Sporocytophaga myxococcoides DSM 11118: one gene and its partner. Each later gene encodes a partner of the first gene's protein in a complex. Links are inferred from orthologs where the notes say so. Each region holds a gene or a part of one and is shown on either strand. Other genes may lie near its edges.

Evidence for each region.
Region 2: the proteins of hslU (region 1) and hslV are in contact, whole or in part, in a solved structure (PDB 1G4A), measured with the Escherichia coli proteins. The link is inferred for Sporocytophaga myxococcoides DSM 11118 from one-to-one orthologs.

The regions. Positions count from the first base shown.
Region 1 is NZ_AUFX01000005.1:112,391-121,926, forward strand. What follows is about bases 3,984-6,982. They hold hslU (ATP-dependent protease ATPase subunit HslU), read left to right. Parts: upstream 3,984-4,782; coding sequence 4,783-6,183; downstream 6,184-6,982. Other genes in these bases: porQ (type IX secretion system protein PorQ), read left to right, coding at 3,984-4,783; K350_RS30880 (PAS domain-containing sensor histidine kinase), read left to right, coding at 6,320-6,982. Outside these bases: K350_RS27715 (OmpA family protein), read right to left, coding at 1-993; lon (endopeptidase La), read left to right, coding at 1,186-3,696; more of porQ, read left to right, coding at 3,737-3,983; more of K350_RS30880, read left to right, coding at 6,983-7,972; K350_RS0106495 (SDR family NAD(P)-dependent oxidoreductase), read left to right, coding at 7,969-8,694; K350_RS0106500 (hypothetical protein), read right to left, coding at 8,748-9,371; cysteine synthase CysM, read right to left, coding at 9,433-9,536. UniProt on the Escherichia coli protein: ATPase subunit of a proteasome-like degradation complex; this subunit has chaperone activity. The binding of ATP and its subsequent hydrolysis by HslU are essential for unfolding of protein substrates subsequently hydrolyzed by HslV.
Region 2 is NZ_AUFX01000014.1:105,874-115,395, forward strand. The notes cover bases 3,918-6,902. They hold hslV (ATP-dependent protease subunit HslV), read left to right. Parts: upstream 3,918-5,131; coding sequence 5,132-5,674; downstream 5,675-6,902. Other genes in these bases: K350_RS0117405 (pyruvate dehydrogenase complex dihydrolipoamide acetyltransferase), read left to right, coding at 3,918-5,037; arsC (arsenate reductase (glutaredoxin)), read left to right, coding at 5,680-6,012; K350_RS0117420 (hypothetical protein), read left to right, coding at 6,099-6,626; K350_RS0117425 (acyl carrier protein phosphodiesterase), read left to right, coding at 6,627-6,902. Also shown: K350_RS29365 (chorismate-binding protein), read right to left, coding at 1-903; K350_RS0117390 (hotdog fold thioesterase), read right to left, coding at 918-1,337; K350_RS0117395 (histidine phosphatase family protein), read left to right, coding at 1,378-2,007; K350_RS0117400 (fatty acid desaturase family protein), read left to right, coding at 2,133-3,227; more of K350_RS0117405, read left to right, coding at 3,430-3,917; more of K350_RS0117425, read left to right, coding at 6,903-7,217; K350_RS0117430 (ACP phosphodiesterase), read left to right, coding at 7,322-7,960; K350_RS29370 (phosphatase PAP2 family protein), read right to left, coding at 7,944-8,744; K350_RS0117440 (YdcF family protein), read right to left, coding at 8,809-9,459; K350_RS0117445 (DUF4421 family protein), read right to left, coding at 9,472-9,522. UniProt on the Escherichia coli protein: Protease subunit of a proteasome-like degradation complex believed to be a general protein degrading machinery. The complex has been shown to be involved in the specific degradation of heat shock induced transcription factors such as RpoH and SulA.

The DNA of each region.
Region 1 (9,536 bases):
AAGCGTATCTTCTGTATGTGAAAGGGTTGGGTGAGAATCCCATGAAACACTATTCACTTGAGGTCCGAGGTTTTCTGGTACAGTCCATGTAGAGTCTTTAAAGTAACTCACGTAGATATCGCAGCTTCCCATGCAGTCTCTGCAGTCGTACTTATATTCTTCTACGATGCATCTGCTGAAGAATAATGTTTTACCATCTCTGCTGAGGTATGCAGATCCTTCATTACAATGAGAATTTATGACATTCGAGAAAGGGTAAGATTCGTCCCAGAAACCGTCATAATTTTTGCTTACATATAGTTCTTCATTTTCTCTGAAGGACAATTTAGTAGCACTCAGTTCTTTTTTCCTTTTAGTAAACACCAGTAAATCTTGCTCTGCGTGATAGCTAGGCCCGTAATCAGGAAATTTATTGTCGTTTACGAGCTCTCCCATATTCAGAAATACACTTTTGGGAGGAATCAGTGTATCAATGGCTTTTCTGTATTCTACAAGGTCATAATAATACTGAAGCGGAACATAAAATTCCTTTTTGTCAGTATTCAATGTGTCATAATGTAGTAATATTTTCCTGAGTTCTTTGCCTCTATGGTGTTTGAGGATAATACGATAAAGGGATTTGGCTTTGTTTGCTCTGCCGAAATGTTCGTACAACTGGGCTAGCTTCCAAAGCAATACAGGGTTTTGGGAGAAGTTATCTATTCCAAAATTGCTTACATAATTTTCCAGGACAGGAAGTAATGCGGCATAGTTTTTCTGGTCCTCTAGTTTTCGGATCAACGCCAATTGCTTAGGATCCTGATAGAAGGGGACTTTGTTGAGATTTTTAAATTCAATGGAGAAATTTTCATCAATGGCTTTCAAAGAATCAGGATTTCCCAAAGAAACATCTCTGGTAGTATAATTTTTTTTATTTCTCTGTGCAGTAGCAGTTTGAAAACTAAAAAAAATAAACTGGGTTATGATAATGATTAATAAACTATGAGACCTCATTAAGCGCTTCAAAATAAATTCTGCCTCAGACACTAACGACAAAGTACATGATATATGATATAAAAATCAAGTTTGAAAACGAAATAATTGGCACGAGGGTTGTAAACATTTAATTCTGCATATTATTTTGTGAAAAACTAATAACTTGTGCCATCTTGGCAACGAAATCGTAAAAAAGGGAAGGGATAGAAAATGAATAATAAAAAGAAGGAGAGAATATCAATTTTTTTACCTAAGTTTTTAGAAGGTGATACCGGGGAAATGATCCCCCTTTTATCTCCTGAGGAAGAAGAGGAACTTAACAAAGAAGGGACACCAGATGAGTTACCTATACTACCCGTCAGAAATACTGTACTATTTCCTGGTGTTGTGATTCCCATTACGGTTGGAAGACAAAAATCAATAAGACTTGTAAAAAAAGCTTACAAAGGCAATAGAATCATTGGCGTTGTAGCACAGGAAAATGCTACTACTGAAGAGCCTCAGATACAAGATTTATATAAAGTCGGAACTGTTGCCAAGATCCTGAAAATGCTGGTAATGCCAGATGGTAATACGACCATTATCATACAGGGAATGAAGCGGTTTCAGATCGAAGATGTATTTCAGGAAAACCCTTTCATAATAGCCAAGATAAAAATTCTGGAAGAAAATTTTCCGGATATTAAAAAGAAAGAGGTTAAAGCACTGCTTCAGTCATTAAAAGATTCTGCAAATAAAATTTTAAAACTTAATCCTGAAATTCCTCAGGATGCACAGATTGCTCTGAATAATATTGAAAGCCCCTCTTTCCTGACTCATTTTCTTTCTTCAAATATCAATACTGAGGTAAAGGAGAAGCAAAATCTGCTGGAAATCAATGATGGTTTGAAAAGAGCGACGCTCTTACTGGAGTACATGATGAAAGAGATCCAAATGCTTGAATTGAAGCAGGAGATCCAGAGCAAAGTTCACTCAGATATTGATCAGCAACAAAGAGATTATTATCTGCGTCAGCAGATTAAGGTACTACAGGATGAGCTTGGATACGAATCTTCAGACCAGGATATTGACAATCTGAAAAAGAAGGTAGAAAATAAGCAATGGCCTGAGGCTGTAGCTAAGCATTTCCATAAAGAACTTGAGAAAATCGAGCGCATGAATCCTATGGCGTCCGAATATCCTCTTTCTATGAACTATGTGGAATTTCTTGCGGAACTGCCTTGGAATGAATACAGCAAAGACAATTTTAATCTTAAAAGGGCCAAGAAAATACTAGACGAGGATCATTTCGGACTCGAAAAAGTAAAAGAAAGAATTATTGAATATCTGGCAGTTCTGAAGTTGAAAAACAACATGAAAGCTCCAATCCTTTGCTTGTATGGCCCTCCAGGTGTTGGAAAAACATCTTTAGGTAAGTCTATAGCCAAAGCTTTGAACCGAAAGTATGTCAGAATGTCATTAGGCGGGGTTAAGGATGAAGCAGAAGTTCGGGGACATAGAAAAACCTACGTCGGAGCGATGCCTGGCAGAATTATTTACAATATCAAAAAAGTACAGAGTTCTAACCCTGTCTTTATTCTTGATGAAATAGATAAAATCGGTTCAGACTTTAGAGGAGATCCTTCTTCTGCTTTGTTAGAGGTTCTTGATCCAGAGCAGAATTCTACTTTTGTGGACAACTACCTGGAAGTAGAATATGATCTCTCAAAAATCTTATTCATAGCCACAGCAAATTCCCTTGATACCATTCACCCTGCTCTTTTGGACAGGATGGAAATCATTGAAATTAATGGATATACGCTTGAGGAGAAAGCCCATATTGCAAAAGATTATCTAATTCCAAAGCAAAAAGAGGAACATGGACTGAAAGAAGAAGATGTTCAGTTCAGTAAAAAAGCAATTAATAAAATTATCGAAGATTATACCAGAGAGTCAGGTGTAAGAAGTCTTAACAGAAAAATAGGTGCGGCAGTAAGAGGCGTAGCTAAGTCTGTTGCGATGGAAGAGAAGTATAATAAGCTACTGGAACCGGAAGATGTTGTTAAATTGCTTGGACCTGAAGATTTTGAAAGAGAAATTTATCAGGATAATGAACTGGCTGGTATTGTAACTGGCCTTGCCTGGACTTCTCACGGGGGAGAAATCCTATTTATTGAATCCAGTTTGAATAAGGGAAGAGGTAAAGTGATTTTATCAGGGCAGTTGGGAGAAGTGATGAAAGAATCTGCAACTGCTGCTTTGTCATACCTGAAAGCCAATGCTGAAAAATTCGGCATCAACCATAAAATTTTTGATCACTTCGATCTTCATATTCACGTTCCTGCCGGAGCCGTTCCAAAAGACGGGCCATCTGCCGGGATTACTATCTTTACCTCATTAGCATCTATATTTACCCAGAGAAAGGTAAAAAGAAATATTGCCATGACAGGTGAAATAACACTTAGAGGGATTGTGTTGCCAGTTGGCGGTATAAAAGAAAAAATTCTGGCCGCCAAAAGGGCCGGGATTAAAGAAATAGTACTTTCGACAAAGAACAGAAAGGATATATTGGAAATTAAGCCTGAGTATATTAAAGATCTGGTAATTAATTATGTAGATAATGTAGATCAGGTTATTGAAATAGCTTTACTTAAAACAAAAGTCAAGAAACCAATAGATCTTTCAGTAATTGAGCACCCTGTTCCGGGAGCTGGTAAAATGTCAAAAATTGAAATAAACTAAATTATTGTTCGTTTATGGACAAAATAATTTTTTAAAGTAAATGACAATAAGGTTTACATCGCTCTTTTTATTAGTTTTTGGATTATCCTATACTATTGCCAATGCGCAATTAGGTGGTAGAGCATCATATCAGTTTCTTAATGTCCCGGTAAATACCAGGATTGCCGGTTTGGGAGGTATCAATATCTCTCAACCGGGAATTGATGTTAATTTAATGACTCAAAATCCTGCAACACTTTCAGATTCACTACGGAATTATCTTTCTATTAACTATTTACCATACCTGGCTGATGTAAGAGCTACAATGGTAAATTATGCATTTAATGCCGGAAAAACAGGAACATGGGGAGTAGGTATGCGGTATTTTGATTATGGAACCTTCAGTGGTGCAGACCTTGCCGGTAATAGCACAGGTGACTTTAAATCAAAGGAATATGCCTTCACTGTAGCTAAATCTCATACAATTAATCACTTCACATTAGGGGTATCATTAAATCTGGCTTTTTCTCAAATTGGAACATACAATTCTGCTGCACTACTTACCGATTTGGGAGGTGTATTCAAGCATCCTAAAAAAGATTGGGCAATAGGTCTTGTAATTAAAAATGTAGGTGTGCCTTTGAAAAAATACGTGCCGGGAGAAAGCGTCGATTTACCTACCGATGTTCAGTTGGGGACAAGCTTCAAACCGGAGCACATGCCTGTTAGATTGTCATTGACAGCTCATCACCTGCATAAATGGGATATTGTTTATGATGATCCAAATCAAAAAGGCAAGGTAGATCTGAATGGAAATGTTATAAAGGAGAAGGTCTCATTTGGAAGTAAAATGCTATCGCACTTTGCTGTTGGAGCGGAGTTTTTGATGTCTAAAAATTTCCAATTAAGAGCTGGTTATAACTTTTTACGAAGAAAAGAATTAAAAGAAGAAAGTAAATCTGGGGGAGCCGGACTTTCAATAGGTGGTATGATCAGGATAAAATATTTTGAGTTTGCCTATACAAGATCATTTTATTATATCGGAACAGGTACCAACCATTTTACTCTAACTACGGATTTTAACAGGATATTTAAAAAGAGGATCTGATGATTGATAATAACAGTTATTTAACTCCCAGGCAAATTGTGGAGGAGCTTGATAAATATATTATAGGTCAGCACGAAGCGAAGAGAAATGTTGCTATTGCCTTGAGAAACAGATGGAGGCGCATGAATGCCGGACAGGATATGCAAAAGGAGATCGTTCCTAATAATATTCTGATGATTGGCGCCACTGGAGTAGGTAAAACGGAAATAGCCAGAAGATTGGCAAAAGTAGCTGACGCTCCCTTTACTAAAGTGGAGGCTTCAAAATTTACAGAAGTTGGATATGTGGGAAGGGATGTTGAGAGCATGGTAAGGGACCTTGTGGAGCAGTCTGTAAACATGGTCAAAGCCCGCAAAAAAGAAGATGTTAAAGCTAAGGCAGCACAAATAGTTGAAGATATTATCCTTGACGCTCTTATTCCTCCATTAAAAAAGAATAGTCCGTCAGGAATTTTTACAGGAGAAGTTCCATCTCCTTCTTCATCCGATGATGACCATGAACTCAATGAAAGAACCAGAGAAAAGTTTAGAGAAAAAATTAAATCAGGTGAGCTGGATGAAAGGAAAATTGAAATAAATGTTTCTTCGAGTAGCAATCCTGGTGTAGGAGTAATCGGAGGGGGAATGGATGAAGTTTCCATGATGAATATTCAGGAAATGATTAGTGGCATGATGCCTAAAAAATCCAAGAAGAGGAAAGTAGCTATTGGTGAAGCCAGACAACTATTGTTGGAAGAAGAGGCGGCAAAACTGATAGATATGGATGAGGTGAAGGAGGAGGCTATCAGAAAGGCTGAAAATACAGGAATAATTTTTATTGATGAAATTGATAAAATAGCTTCTGGCTCCAGAAAAAATGGAGGCGGTGGTCCTGATGTGAGCAGAGAAGGAGTACAGAGAGACCTTTTGCCTATCGTAGAAGGAAGTTCTGTAAATACCAAATATGGGGTGATACAGACTGATCATATTCTTTTTGTAGCTGCTGGAGCATTTCACATTTCCAAACCATCAGATTTAATTCCGGAATTGCAAGGAAGGTTTCCGATAAGAGTAGAGCTGAACAGCCTTACTAAAGATGACTTTTTTCAGATACTGAAGGCCCCGAAAAATGCCTTGACAAAACAGTATCAGGCTATGCTGAATGCAGAGGGAGTTGAGCTTTCATTTTTGGAAGATGCTTTGGAGAAAATAGCTGAAATTGCCTTTCATGTAAATACTGAAGTTGAAAATATAGGGGCAAGAAGGCTTCACACTGTAATGAGTCACTTACTGAATGAAATAATGTTCGATGTTCCAGAAAAAATTGGACCAAATGCAAAAATTTTAATTACTAAAGAAATTGTATCTGAAAGATTGTCCGGACTAGTTAAAAATCAGGATTTAAGTCAGTATATATTGTAACAAAAAAATATTTTTTTTAAAAAAAAGGCAGATAAGAATTATCATGCCTTTTTTTATGACTAAATTGTTAGTAAACTCGTAACTCGAACAGTATTAGGATTTTTGTGCAAGTTTATAAGACGGGTTGCAGATTTTTATGACAATTTTTCAAGGCGATATTAACAGGAATACGGTAATTTTAAGGTTATTTCTTTTAACAGGAATCAGCCTTGCTTTTGCTTTTTTTATTTTTACCAATACTTACGAAGACTCGCTTTACAGCTATTTGGTATTCACCACACTTATAGTAGCTCTTGTAGTTATTAATTTGCTGTCTTTAAGGGTGTTCACCCAAAGTAGGAAGGATGTAATCAACAAAGTCAATGCAGATAATATGGTTACTTTGCTTGACAATATCTCCGACATTTGTTGCATATGCGATAAAGATTTCAGATTTATTTATTGGAATAAAGCTGCTCAGGAAATCTCAGGTTATGCATTTGAAGAAATTGCAGGCAAAAGATTTGATGATCTTTTTAAATCAGCATCCACTCCGGAAAGAGATAAACTGATAGGTCAAATGATGATGGAGAAAAGAAAGTCTCTGACTTTTTCTTATGAGGCTTTTATGAAAGGCGTTCTTAATCAGTTTGAAATTACTGTTTTCCCTTCAGGTGAAAACTACATTTATCTGGTAAGAAATATTACGGATAAGTTATTAATAGAACAACAGAATAACAGGACGAATAAAATTCTTGAAGCTACTTCTGATCTTGTGGCAATGGTTAATGTTCAAGGGCAAAATGTATATATGAATTATGCCGGAGTGAAATTGCTGGATGAGAAAAATAATGCTGGAAATATCAGAAGGAGTTTAATGGAAATGCATCCTCCGGATGTTTATAAATATTTGATTACAGAAGCTATACCATATGCGCTAAAGCATGGCACCTGGCAAGGAGAATCAAGATTTATCACTTCTGAAGGAAAAACTATTCCGGTCTCTCAGGTAATTATTGCACACCTGGATTCGCAAGGGCATCTTGAATATATATCTACAATTGCCAGAGATATTTCAAAGGAAAAACAGGCTGAAGAAGAACTGAAGAAGATTAATTTTGAGCTGGATCATTTTGTGTACAGAGCTTCCCATGATTTGAGAGCTCCCCTTACTTCCATTAGGGGATTAGTGGAAATATCTCTGGAAGAAAAGGACACACAAAAGCTTAAGCAATACATGTCTTTTGTTGGGGAATCGGCCAAAAAACTGGATAATTATATCATTAACCTCTTATCCATATCAAGAAATGATCGTCTTGAAATGGAGCAACGCCCAATTGATTTTTCAATACTCATACAAGAAGCCATAGATGAATTGAGATTCCTGAAAAATGCAGACAGGATAAACATCACCTGGGATATTTCATGTGATGGTCAATTCTGCTCAGACCTGATCAGGTTAAAAATTATTTTCAAAAATATCATTTCGAACGCCATAAAATATCAGCGTATAAATATCGCTAATTCATTTCTTTCCATAAATATCAGTGGTAGTCCTCAATTGATTAGGGCTGTTTTTACTGATAATGGTATCGGGATCCACGAAGATTCCAAAGAAAGGATATTTGATATGTTTTACAGGGGAACTGAGTTGTCTGATGGTTCGGGTTTGGGACTTTATATTGTCAAGAGTGTAATAGAAAAGTTAAAAGGCCGAATACAGCTGCATTCCAAAATTTCTGAGGGTACTACAACTATAATTGAGATTCCTGGTTATTCTATGAAAAAGGAAGCCGATCAGGAACTATGAAATATTATATAATAACAGGAACCAGCAAGGGATTAGGAAAAGCAATTGCAGAGCGTATTTTGTCTGATCCCGGCAATTTTGTTATAGGAATCTCACGCACCGCCTCTATTCACCACGATAATTACGAGCACCTCTTCATAAACCTTTCAGAGGTTGATTCACTTCATAAGTTTTACAATAGTATTTTCCCAAATTTTAAAAATCCTTCAAAGATTTGTCTGATTAATAATGCAGGCAGTATTGGTGAAATTACTTATCTGGGAAAACAACATGATAGTAAGATCATAGATGGATATAACTGTAATGTTATAGCCCCTGCTTTACTCATGAATGAATTTGTGAGCAGATATAGAAATAATGATGCATCAAAATTGATTTTAAATATCAGCTCCGGTGCAGGTAAAAAACCTGTCGACGGGTGGTCTGTTTATTGCAGCTCAAAAGCAGCTCTTGATATGCAGACCGCTGTGGCTGCCAACGAAGCTAAGTTTTCACATAGCAATTTCAGATTTTTCTCTCTTGCTCCCGGAATATTAGACACACCTATGCAGACTGAGATTAGAAAAGTTTCACCGGAAGATTTTAGTCGTGTAGAGGAATTCATTAATTATAAAAAGGAGCACATGCTGGTATCTCCCGAAAAGGTTGCAGAGAAGATATGGAGACTACTTGAAAATGAAAATAATTACAAAGGAGTTGTAATGTCTGTAAATGAAGTTTAAAGGAGCCTGGTCAGGGCTCTCATTTTTTATACAGAATATATATGTAGGTAAGATCAACGACTGAGGCCTTTAGTAATCAGTATACCTGATACTTTGGCAGAATCAGATAGTGTTTCAATATCTATATTTTCCCTTGCGGACGCTGATAAAGTGTTAGTATCAATTAGGAAGGTAATTCCGAGGCGTTCAAGACCAAAGGCCGGACCATCTTCAGTATTTCCGGCCCAGTCAATAAAATGGTAACTTTTTATATCTCCTACTTTTGAGCCTATTCCTATTCCTGATCTTGTTTTATATCTTTTGTCGTATACCTTAATTCTCCAGATTTTGCAGGAGTCCGTGCATATTGGGTCTACTCTAAGATACCTTGAGGTGTCTCTGCTGGTTTTTATAAAATAAGCTTCAAATTTTTGTCCTTCGGATGTAAAGGAAGATTTGCTAATTTGGGACTTATCATAATAATTGAAAATGCTTCCAATAGGCATGTCTATAGTTAAATTTCCAGCACGTTCTTTAGAAATTGCGTATTCATCCGGAACTTCTATAATGCCCTTTTCATTATAACCTGTTGTTGACTCTGATCCTGTACTTGTTTTTTTTGAACTTTCACAAGAGAAAAGATAAAAAACTCCTACCAGCAACGCTGTCCTTTGACGAATATAAGATGAAAAAGACATTTGACCTTTTATATTGATTTCAGATAGAAAACTGATATCAATATAAAAGGTTTTTAGAGTTTTACTGGCCAAATAAATCAGTAGATAAATACCTGTCTCCTCGGTCGCATATGATGCAAACGATAACACCTTTATCTAGTTCCTTAGCAAGTTTTATTGATGCTG
Region 2 (9,522 bases), on another replicon or contig:
TAAAAGATCAGGGAACGGAACTTCATTGATATTAACAGTAAAATCTGTTCTCAGATGAAAAAGATTCCCCGCCTGAACAGTCCTTGGTCCTTCATCATCATATTCCCGTAGTCGGATAGATTTAAAACAATTGATGATGTACCGACTTACTATTGCCTGCTCTTCAATTTCCTTTTGTGTCCAGACAACTTCATTAAGTTTTTGAATGCTGGTTACAGGTTTGGTTGCAGCTAAAGCTATTGTTTTGAAGATATTATCTTTGGAAACACTGATAAGCAATTCAGGAGTGGCTCCAATCCATGTTCCCAATGTCGGATGACTTACCAGGGAAGTGAACGCCTGAGGATGTTTTTGGCAAAGCTGAAGATAGAATTGAAAAGGATTAAATCCAGCAGGAAGTTCTTTCTCTTTTGATCTGGAAAGGACAATTTTCTTAAATTGTTCTTTTTGAATTTCTTCAACAGCTTTTTCTACCTGTGTTTTGAATTCCTGAGGCTGACTTGTATGTGACCTTTTCGAGGTAAGTTTTTCCTGATGGATAGACGTAAACTCATTGTAATGATATTCGAATTTATCAGCCAGATCAATATTGGGAATATTATTTACTTGTATTTCGCTTTCAGAAGAATTGAAATAAATGTCAGGTCTGATCAGAATAGTTTCTTTTAAGTCCGGGTTGATAAATGGACTTAAAAGAAATCCAGGTTCAATGTTTTCATTAAACTCAACTTTATTAAGAGTTTCTGAAAAGTCAATGATGATGGAAATATCATTCCTCCCTGGTTCTCTCCATACAGCGACAGCAAGTCCAAGGTTAAAAGAAGCGGTGAATAATCGCTCCAGTGTTTCTTCAACCCGATCAAAACTTTGAATAAAGTCAGTGCGGGTACTCAATCCCTTCATCCGATAAGTGTATTTTACTTTTTTGGTACTATGGCAACAGTTAGTCTGCTGATACAAACTAATTCTTTTTTTTCATTTTCAATTCTGATATCCCAGATGTGTGTATTTTTCCCAAAGTGAATAAGAGATGCTCTGCCATATACATAGCCGCTACGAACGCTTTTAACATGGTTTGCGTTGATCTCCAGGCCAAATGGAGAAAATTGTTCAAGATTCACACATGATGCCGAACCGATGGATCCTAGTGTTTCAGCAAGTACAACTGACGCTCCTCCGTGCAGAAATCCCATTGGTTGATGGGTACGGTTATCTACGGGCATTTTGCCAATGATATAGTCTGCACCGACTTCAATGTATTCAATCCCTAAATACTCTACCATTGTATTTTTAGATAGATTATTAAGGTCTTGAACAGTAATGTTGGGATTAATCATTATTTTGCAATACTATATTAAGTACAAAAGTAGAAGAAAATTGAAAACGAAAAAAATTTACCTTTTAAGACATGGCCAGACAGATTATAATCTGAAAGGAATTGTTCAGGGGAGTGGAGTAGATACAGATCTGAATGAGACGGGCCATAATCAGGCAAAGGCATTTTATAATTCATATAGAAATGTTCCGTTTGATAAAATTTATATTTCTGCGTTAAAACGAACCAAACAATCCGTTCAACCATTTATAAATCTGGGTATTTCTTTTGAAACATTGAAAGGACTCAACGAAATCAACTGGGGCAATAAAGATGGCCAGATGATAAGTGTTGATGAAAATACACAATACTGGCAGCTGGTAAAAGGTTGGAACTCCGGAAATTTTGACCTCAAAATGGACGGTGGCGAAAGTCCTCGTGAAGTCGAGAAAAGACTTTTAGATGCATGGAATCACATTATTTCTAACGATAAAGAAGAAAATGTTTTAATATGCATGCACGGACGGGCTTTGAGGATTTTACTTGCATCCATACTGCACAATGATTTGAGTAAAATGGAAACATTTGAACATCATAATCTTGGCTTATATATCCTGACTTATTCCGGCGATACAGGGCTTGTGATTGAAAAATCAAATTGCATGGAACATTTGAAAAATTTATTTTGTTAAAAAAATCTGATATACATATATTTCCAAAATATGACTATTCGTTCATGTAATGTTTTTCATTCATGAATAGAATTTTTTCGTATTAGCAAAGAAAAGATTGAAATTATAATACCTAAATACCATAAATGTTAGCAAAAGTAAAATTCATCGACGTTAAGAAAACTGGTTTTTTTTCTACCGTCAGAGAAAGAGTAGATAATTATTTTACAGAGAATAATATCTCGAAGACAGGTAACACTGCAATGTATTTTAAAACAGTGTTTTTTTTGGGAGGGTTAATGCTTTTCTATGGATTAATAATCTCAAATCAATTCGGACTTATCACTATGTGGGTGCTTAGCGCACTGCTAGGGATGTTTGCTGCATTTATCGGATTTAATATTTGCCATGATGCCATTCATGGGTCTTATTCTACCAATACCACGCTTAATAAGGTTTTAGGTTATTTATTTAACCTCATAGGTGCCAATGCTTATTTGTGGAGTATAGCACACAATGTAGTGCATCATACCTATACCAATATTCACGGTCATGATGAAGATATCGAAATCGCTCCCGGCCTTATCAGATTAAATCCTGAAGAAAAAGCGAGTAAGATACAAAGATATCAGCATTACTATGCCTTTTTTCTTTATAGTCTTGCAAGTCTTTCATGGGTAATGAGAAAAGATTATATCAAATTCTTTAAAAAGAATATTGGAACTCACGTGAATGACCATCCCAAAAAAGAATATGTAAAGCTGTTTTTGTTTAAGTTTTTATATTATGTTGCCTTTATAGTTCTTCCACTTGTATTGGTTGATATTACGTGGTGGCAGTTCATTATAGGGTTCTTAACTATGCACTTTGCAGAAGGACTTGTACTAGGTCTTGTATTTCAACTTGCTCACGTGGTTGAATTAACAGAGTTCCCTGATCCAAATGAAGATGGAAATATTGAAGAAGCCTGGGCAGTTCATCAAATGCGTACAACTGCGAATTTTGCAAGAAAAAGCCCTATAGCTTCATTCTTGTGCGGTGGATTGAATATGCAGGTTGAGCATCATTTATTTCCTAAAATTTGTCATATTCATTATCCGATAATTTCTGAGATAGTTAGAGAAACAGCTATTGAATTCGGTATTCCTTATCACGAATATCCAACTTTTGGAGAAGCTTTGGTGTCACATTTTAAGGTTCTGAAACGATTTAGCAGGCCGGAAATGGAAACAGCGGTCTAAAAGAATGAGGTTAAATCCCTAAGAAATATTGATTTTAAGAAAAATATCCCCACTCCTTTATATTTTCAGGGTGGGGATAGTACTTTTTGCGTTTTATTTTTAAATTTGGTCCGTTAAAAACTTGTTTTGAAAGGTAGTTTTACCCTATAATTACAGTTTAAGTTAATTTCTAAGCATTAATTAAACAATTGCATTTAGTACAATGGCTGAAGTGATCAGAATGCCCAAGATGAGTGATACCATGACAGACGGTGTTATTGCTACGTGGCATAAAAAAGTAGGAGACAAAGTAAAGTCCGGAGACGTACTTGCTGAGGTTGAAACTGACAAGGCTACAATGGAGCTGGAATCTTACGAGGATGGTACACTTTTATTTATAGGTGTAAAAGAAAAAGAATCAGCTCCTGTGGATGGAGTAATTGCTATCATTGGAAAAGATGGAGAGAATATCGACGGGCTACTCAGCAGCGTGGGTAAAGGTGGTGCAGCTCCTGCATCAGCTCCTTCAGAAACAAAAACTGAGCCTGCTCCTCAGAAAGCAGCAGCTAAAGTTGATACATCAAATATTAATGCTGAAATAATCAGGATGCCTAAAATGAGTGATACCATGACAGAGGGTACCATCGTTGCTTGGCATAAAAAAGTAGGTGATAAAGTTAAATCCGGTGACCTACTTGCAGAGGTAGCTACAGATAAAGCTACAATGGAGTTGGAATCATATAATGACGGCATATTATTATATGTAGGCGTTAAAGATGGAGAAGCAGTTGTTGTTGATGGTGTACTTGCCATCATAGGAGAGCAGGGCGCTGATTATCAGACATTACTTTCAGCTTCGGCTTCAGGTGCATCTTCAGCTGCTCCTGCAGCAAAAGAAGAGAAGAAAGAGAGTGCAGCTCCTCAGGCAACAGCACAGACATCTTCAGTTTCCAGTGGAGATCACAGATTGAAAGCTTCTCCTTTGGCTAGAAAAATTGCAAAAGACAAAGGTATTGATCTTAAGCAGGTTCACGGTTCAGGAGAGTTTGGCAGAATAGTTAAAAAAGACATTGAGAGCTTTAAAACTCCTGCAGCTGCACCACAAGCTACAGAAACTAAAACTGTTTCTGCTCCTGCATATGTAGGTCAGGAAAGTTTTGATGAGGTTCCTGTTTCTCAAATGAGAAAAACGATAGCCAAGAGACTTGGCGAAAGTAAATTTGGTGCTCCTCACTTCTACCTGACCATGGAAGTAAACATGGATAAGGCTATCGAAGCCAGAGCAAGCATCAACGAAGTCGCTCCTGTTAAAATTTCCTTCAATGACATGGTAATTAAAGCTACGGCAGCGGCTTTAAGAAAACATCCTAAAGTAAATTCATCATGGTTAGGAGATAAAATAAGATACAATCACCATATTCATATTGGTGTTGCGGTTGCGGTAGAAGAAGGTCTTTTAGTACCTGTTCTAAGATTTGCGGATAATAAATCATTATCTCAAATTGGAACAGAAGTAAAAGAGTTAGGTGGAAAAGCTAAGAATAAAAAACTATCACCAGCTGAAATGTCTGGGAATACTTTCACTATTTCTAATCTGGGAATGTTTGGTATTGAAGAGTTTACAGCAATCATCAATCCTCCTGATGCAGCAATTTTAGCAGTAGGAGGTATTAAGCAACTTCCAATTGTTAAGAATGGTGAAATAAAAATTGGTAACGTGATGAAACTTACATTATCATGCGACCACAGAGCATTAGACGGAGCAGTTGGTTCTGCTTTCCTTCAAACTCTAAAAGAATTCTTAGAAGATCCGGTCAGAATTCTGGTTTAGTAAAAAATAATAGAATAAGCCTCTCAACAACCGGGAGGCTTATTTGTTTATAAGAGTGTAGTGCGTTTAAATTTTTTAAAGATTTTTAAGTAAAATGGAAAAAATTAAATCAACAACTGTAATTTCTGTAATTCATAAAGGGGAAGTTGCAATCGGAGCTGATGGACAGGCAACACTTGGTAATACAATAGCCAAAAGTAATGTTAAGAAAATCAGAAGGTTATTTGATGGAAAGATTGTTTGTGGCTTTGCAGGCAGCACTGCGGATGCTTTTACATTACTTGAAAGATTGGAGGAAAAGCTAAATTCCTATGGGGGAAATCTTAAAAGAGGGGCAATAGAGCTTGCAAAAGATTGGAGAACTGATAGATACCTTAGAAAATTAGAAGCAATGCTTATTGCAGCTGATAAAGATGAAATTTTGATTATCTCTGGAACTGGGGATGTAATTGAACCTGACAATCAGATTGCTGCAATTGGTTCAGGGGCAATGTATGCTCAATCTGCAGCATTGGCTTTAAAAAAACATGCTGCTCATTTATCTGCAGAGGAAATAGTAAGAGAAAGTCTGAATATTGCAGGTGATATTTGTATTTATACCAATCATAACTTAATAATCGAGACGATTAAGCAATGATTCAAATGTTGCACAATCCCAGATGTACCAAGAGCAGACAGGCTTTGACTATTCTAACTGAATCCGGTGAAAATCCTCAAATAATAGAATACCTGAAAAATCCTCCTACAATCGAGGAACTGCAGGATATTATAATCAAGCTTAAAATAAAACCTGAAGAGTTGATTAGAAAAAAGGAACCTCTTTATATTGAAAATTATAAAGGAAAGTCCTTCACCGATAAGCAGTGGATTAAAATTTTATCAGAAAACCCTGTCCTTATAGAGCGTCCAATTTTAATAAAAGGTAATAAAGCTGTGATCGGCAGGGAAGAAGCTAAAGTGAGAGAACTACTGTAAAATCTTTCATTCCATGCGATATCAAATGAGTTAATGTCTATATTAAATCCTCATTTTTTACTATATTCAGTAAAATTTGAGTATTAATGAGAGTACGCGTAGCATTGACAATTTTATGTCTTCTGTCATGTTTCAATACCTTTGGACAGATTGTCCCTCCCGAAAAAAAGAAATTTAATATAGGAATTTATGATGGAATAGGAGGCGTTAATTTTTCCCCTATTCCAGCTGCTGATTTTCATGCTTTCAATACTACTCTAAGATTGGCTCCTGGGAACGACTATTGGGCAATTGGTATTTATCAGGAAATTTTACCATTATCTAAAGTGTTTTACAACTGGAAATGGATTGTCAGTGCAGGGTATGGATCAAGAAAGGAAGAGGGGCTTTTCTATGGAGGAGGCCCAACAGTAATTTCTAAAGGTAATTCTCTTATTCTGCTTACAGGATTAAAGGCTTATATCGGATCCAGATTTTATTCCCAATTTCAGTTGGGATACATTAATACACACTATAAAACTGAAAATTTTCCTGATAAACGAGAAAATGGAATGTATTTCGAATTTGGACTTGGGGTAAACATTTTCAAAAGCTTTAAGAAAAAGGCTGTTTAAATGAATTTTCTAGGGCATTTATATTTGTCAAGGAGACATTCTGATGAAATTATTATAGGGAATTTTATCGCGGATGGAGTTAGGGGAAAGGAATTAAAAGGGCTCCCTCCCACGGTTTTTCAAGGTATAAAGCTTCACAGAAGTATTGATGACTTTACTGATAAGAATTTCTGGGTAAAAAAGAGCAAACAAAGACTTTACAGTGAGTATGGAAAATATTCTCCTGTAATTGTTGATATTTATTATGACCATTTTTTAGCAATAAGCTGGGAAAAGTATTCCCCCGAAATCTCCCTCAAAGACTTTGCTCAGGCTTCTTATGATTTGCTAGAAAGCTATCCTCAGTATCTGACGAATAATGTTAAATTCCTGCTGACTCATATGAGAAATCAAAACTGGCTTTACAATTATTCAGAAATAGAATCGCTAGAGAAAACTTTTGAGGGAATGTCCAGACGCGCCACATTTAAATCCAAGATGGAGACTGCCTGCAATGCTCTTGTAAAGGATTATGAATTTTATAAGGAAGAGTTTGCTGCTTTTTTTCCGGAGATTATAAGGTTTGTCGAAGAAATGGAAGTTCAGGAATAATACTGAATTTTTGAATGTTTAGAATTTTTTGAGTCAATATTTGTTTTACATCCATAACCGCTCATTTAAACCGGATCTTTCTGATCCAATTTAAATTAACCATTATGGGATTTCTTTTAAACACTTATTTATTCCTTACCGAATCAAAAGATATCATGGTAGGAAGTTTTATTGGCTCAAATGTAAAACCGAACAAAGTCGACAATTATGGGGCTGAGATTAGAAAAGGAATTCTATCAAATCATCTTATTACAAACTTTAAAAGGTCACATTTGAGTTACCTTGCGAGCCAAAAACGTTTAAGTCCCAAGTTTTCAAAATACACAGAGGATGTCGTGGATCTCTTGTATGACCACCTTCTAGCATCTACCTGGAAAGAAAGAAATGAATACCCTTTTGTTGATTTTATCCAAAATCTTTATCAGGATTTGCTGGAATTTCATTCTGTATTTCCTTATAAAATGAACAGGCTTTTGCCTTTCATAATCTCAAATAATCTATTTGGTCTACTTGAGACTATGAATGGGGTTCATAAATACATAAAACTAATGGCCAAACGAGATACGTTGAAAGGAAATTTCGAATATGCTATCACAGACTTTCTTGAAAACTATGTTGAATTCAGAAATGATTTTAAAGTTGTCTTGAATGACCTATCTGATTTTGTCCAGACAGATTGTAAAAAGAATCTTGAAGAGATTTTTCAGGGTAATACTCCTCAGTTTATCAAAACTTATAAGTAAAGGATACTATTCCTGTTTGGTTATAATATGTTGGAATGATAGAAATATTTGCGTCTTTCTTTCTTTTATGAATTTCCGGAATTAAAATTCCTAAGGCAACGCCAATTGGAAGGCCAGCAATAATATCAGTTGGGAAATGCTGACCGTTTTGGTATCTGAAGTATGCGACAAGTGCAGGAGGAATCGACGCTGCTGTCCATATGATCCATTCATTTTTCATATCAGGGTAATAATCATGAAGGACTTTTGCTGCAAAAAAAGTGGAAGCCGCCGCCGCCGCCGGATGTCCTGCAAAGAATGAGTTTAATGCACCTTTGCCTGTCCTTTTCTCCATTTCCACCTCTGAATTGTAAACATAAGGACGTTTTCTTCTAGTCTGACTGACTCCCCAGGTGTATATGACGCCCATTGCGCCCATTGTTTCAAGGTAGAGCGTTACTATTTTTAGTCCATCATGCCTTATATTTTTGTCTGCGAGTGTTAAAAAAGGAAGGGCTATAGCTGTATATAAAGCAGCATCTGAATATGTTCCAGCAATACTTTGATTGTTGCGTGCAGCTCCTCTGTCAAATGCATTGACATCTTCAGGACTAAGAGTAACCACATAAGCACTGTCCAGTCTTGGTTTGGCTCTCAACTCTTTTAATCCTAGATAGCTAAGTCCGCCTGCTACAGGAATTGAAATAACATCAATTGCTCTGACTCTGTAAGGACAGGTCTGTGAGAGGCAAACATTAAAAATATTTAATAATATAAGTATCCCGGTTAGTACTACCTTTATCATTTTCAAAAAACTTGCAGTGATTAAGATTTAACCTCTTTAGTATTGAAAATGTTAGTCCGGGTATTTATTCTTCATTAAAATTGATGTTTTTTCCTAAGGTACCTTTCCAACGTTTCCAGAAACTTTCTCTTTCGGTTATACTAATAAAATTTTGAACTTGAGCCGTTGAGTCTATGATCTTTGGATCAATTTTGTTGATCTGTTTTAGTGTGTCGAATACAATAGGAATATGGGCTACATCAAGTTTAAACTTCTTGCCAAACCTTCTTAATAGTTTATCCTGATAAGGATCTGTTGCCAGTGCTATTCTTTTAAACCCCATTTTTTTTGCCAATTTATAAGAGTAATAAAGATTTTCAGTACTATGCTCAGCTTTGGTTTCTGCAAAAATATTCTCTTTGGGAATACCAAGGGCTTCACCATATAGTGCCATGATTTTACTCTCTACATAGGGTGTGTATACAGCACTTCCAGAATAAATAATGTTTTTGGCGATACCTTTCTTGTAAAGATATTCAGACCAATAGACCCTTATTTTCATTACCGGGTGCCAATTGCCATTGTCATATGGATAGGGAATTCCAGGCACAATTATGACATCATATGGTTCTGATTTCATCGCCTGATTAAGGTATCTCTCAGGTTTTCGTGTTGCACAAGAAGTTAGAATTGCTAAAAAATATAATAAGCCTAATGGGAAAAAATACTTTTTCATAATAATAAGCATTTAAAATTTACTTATGATTTTACTTAAGTCAAAGCGTCGGCCAGCGTAAAA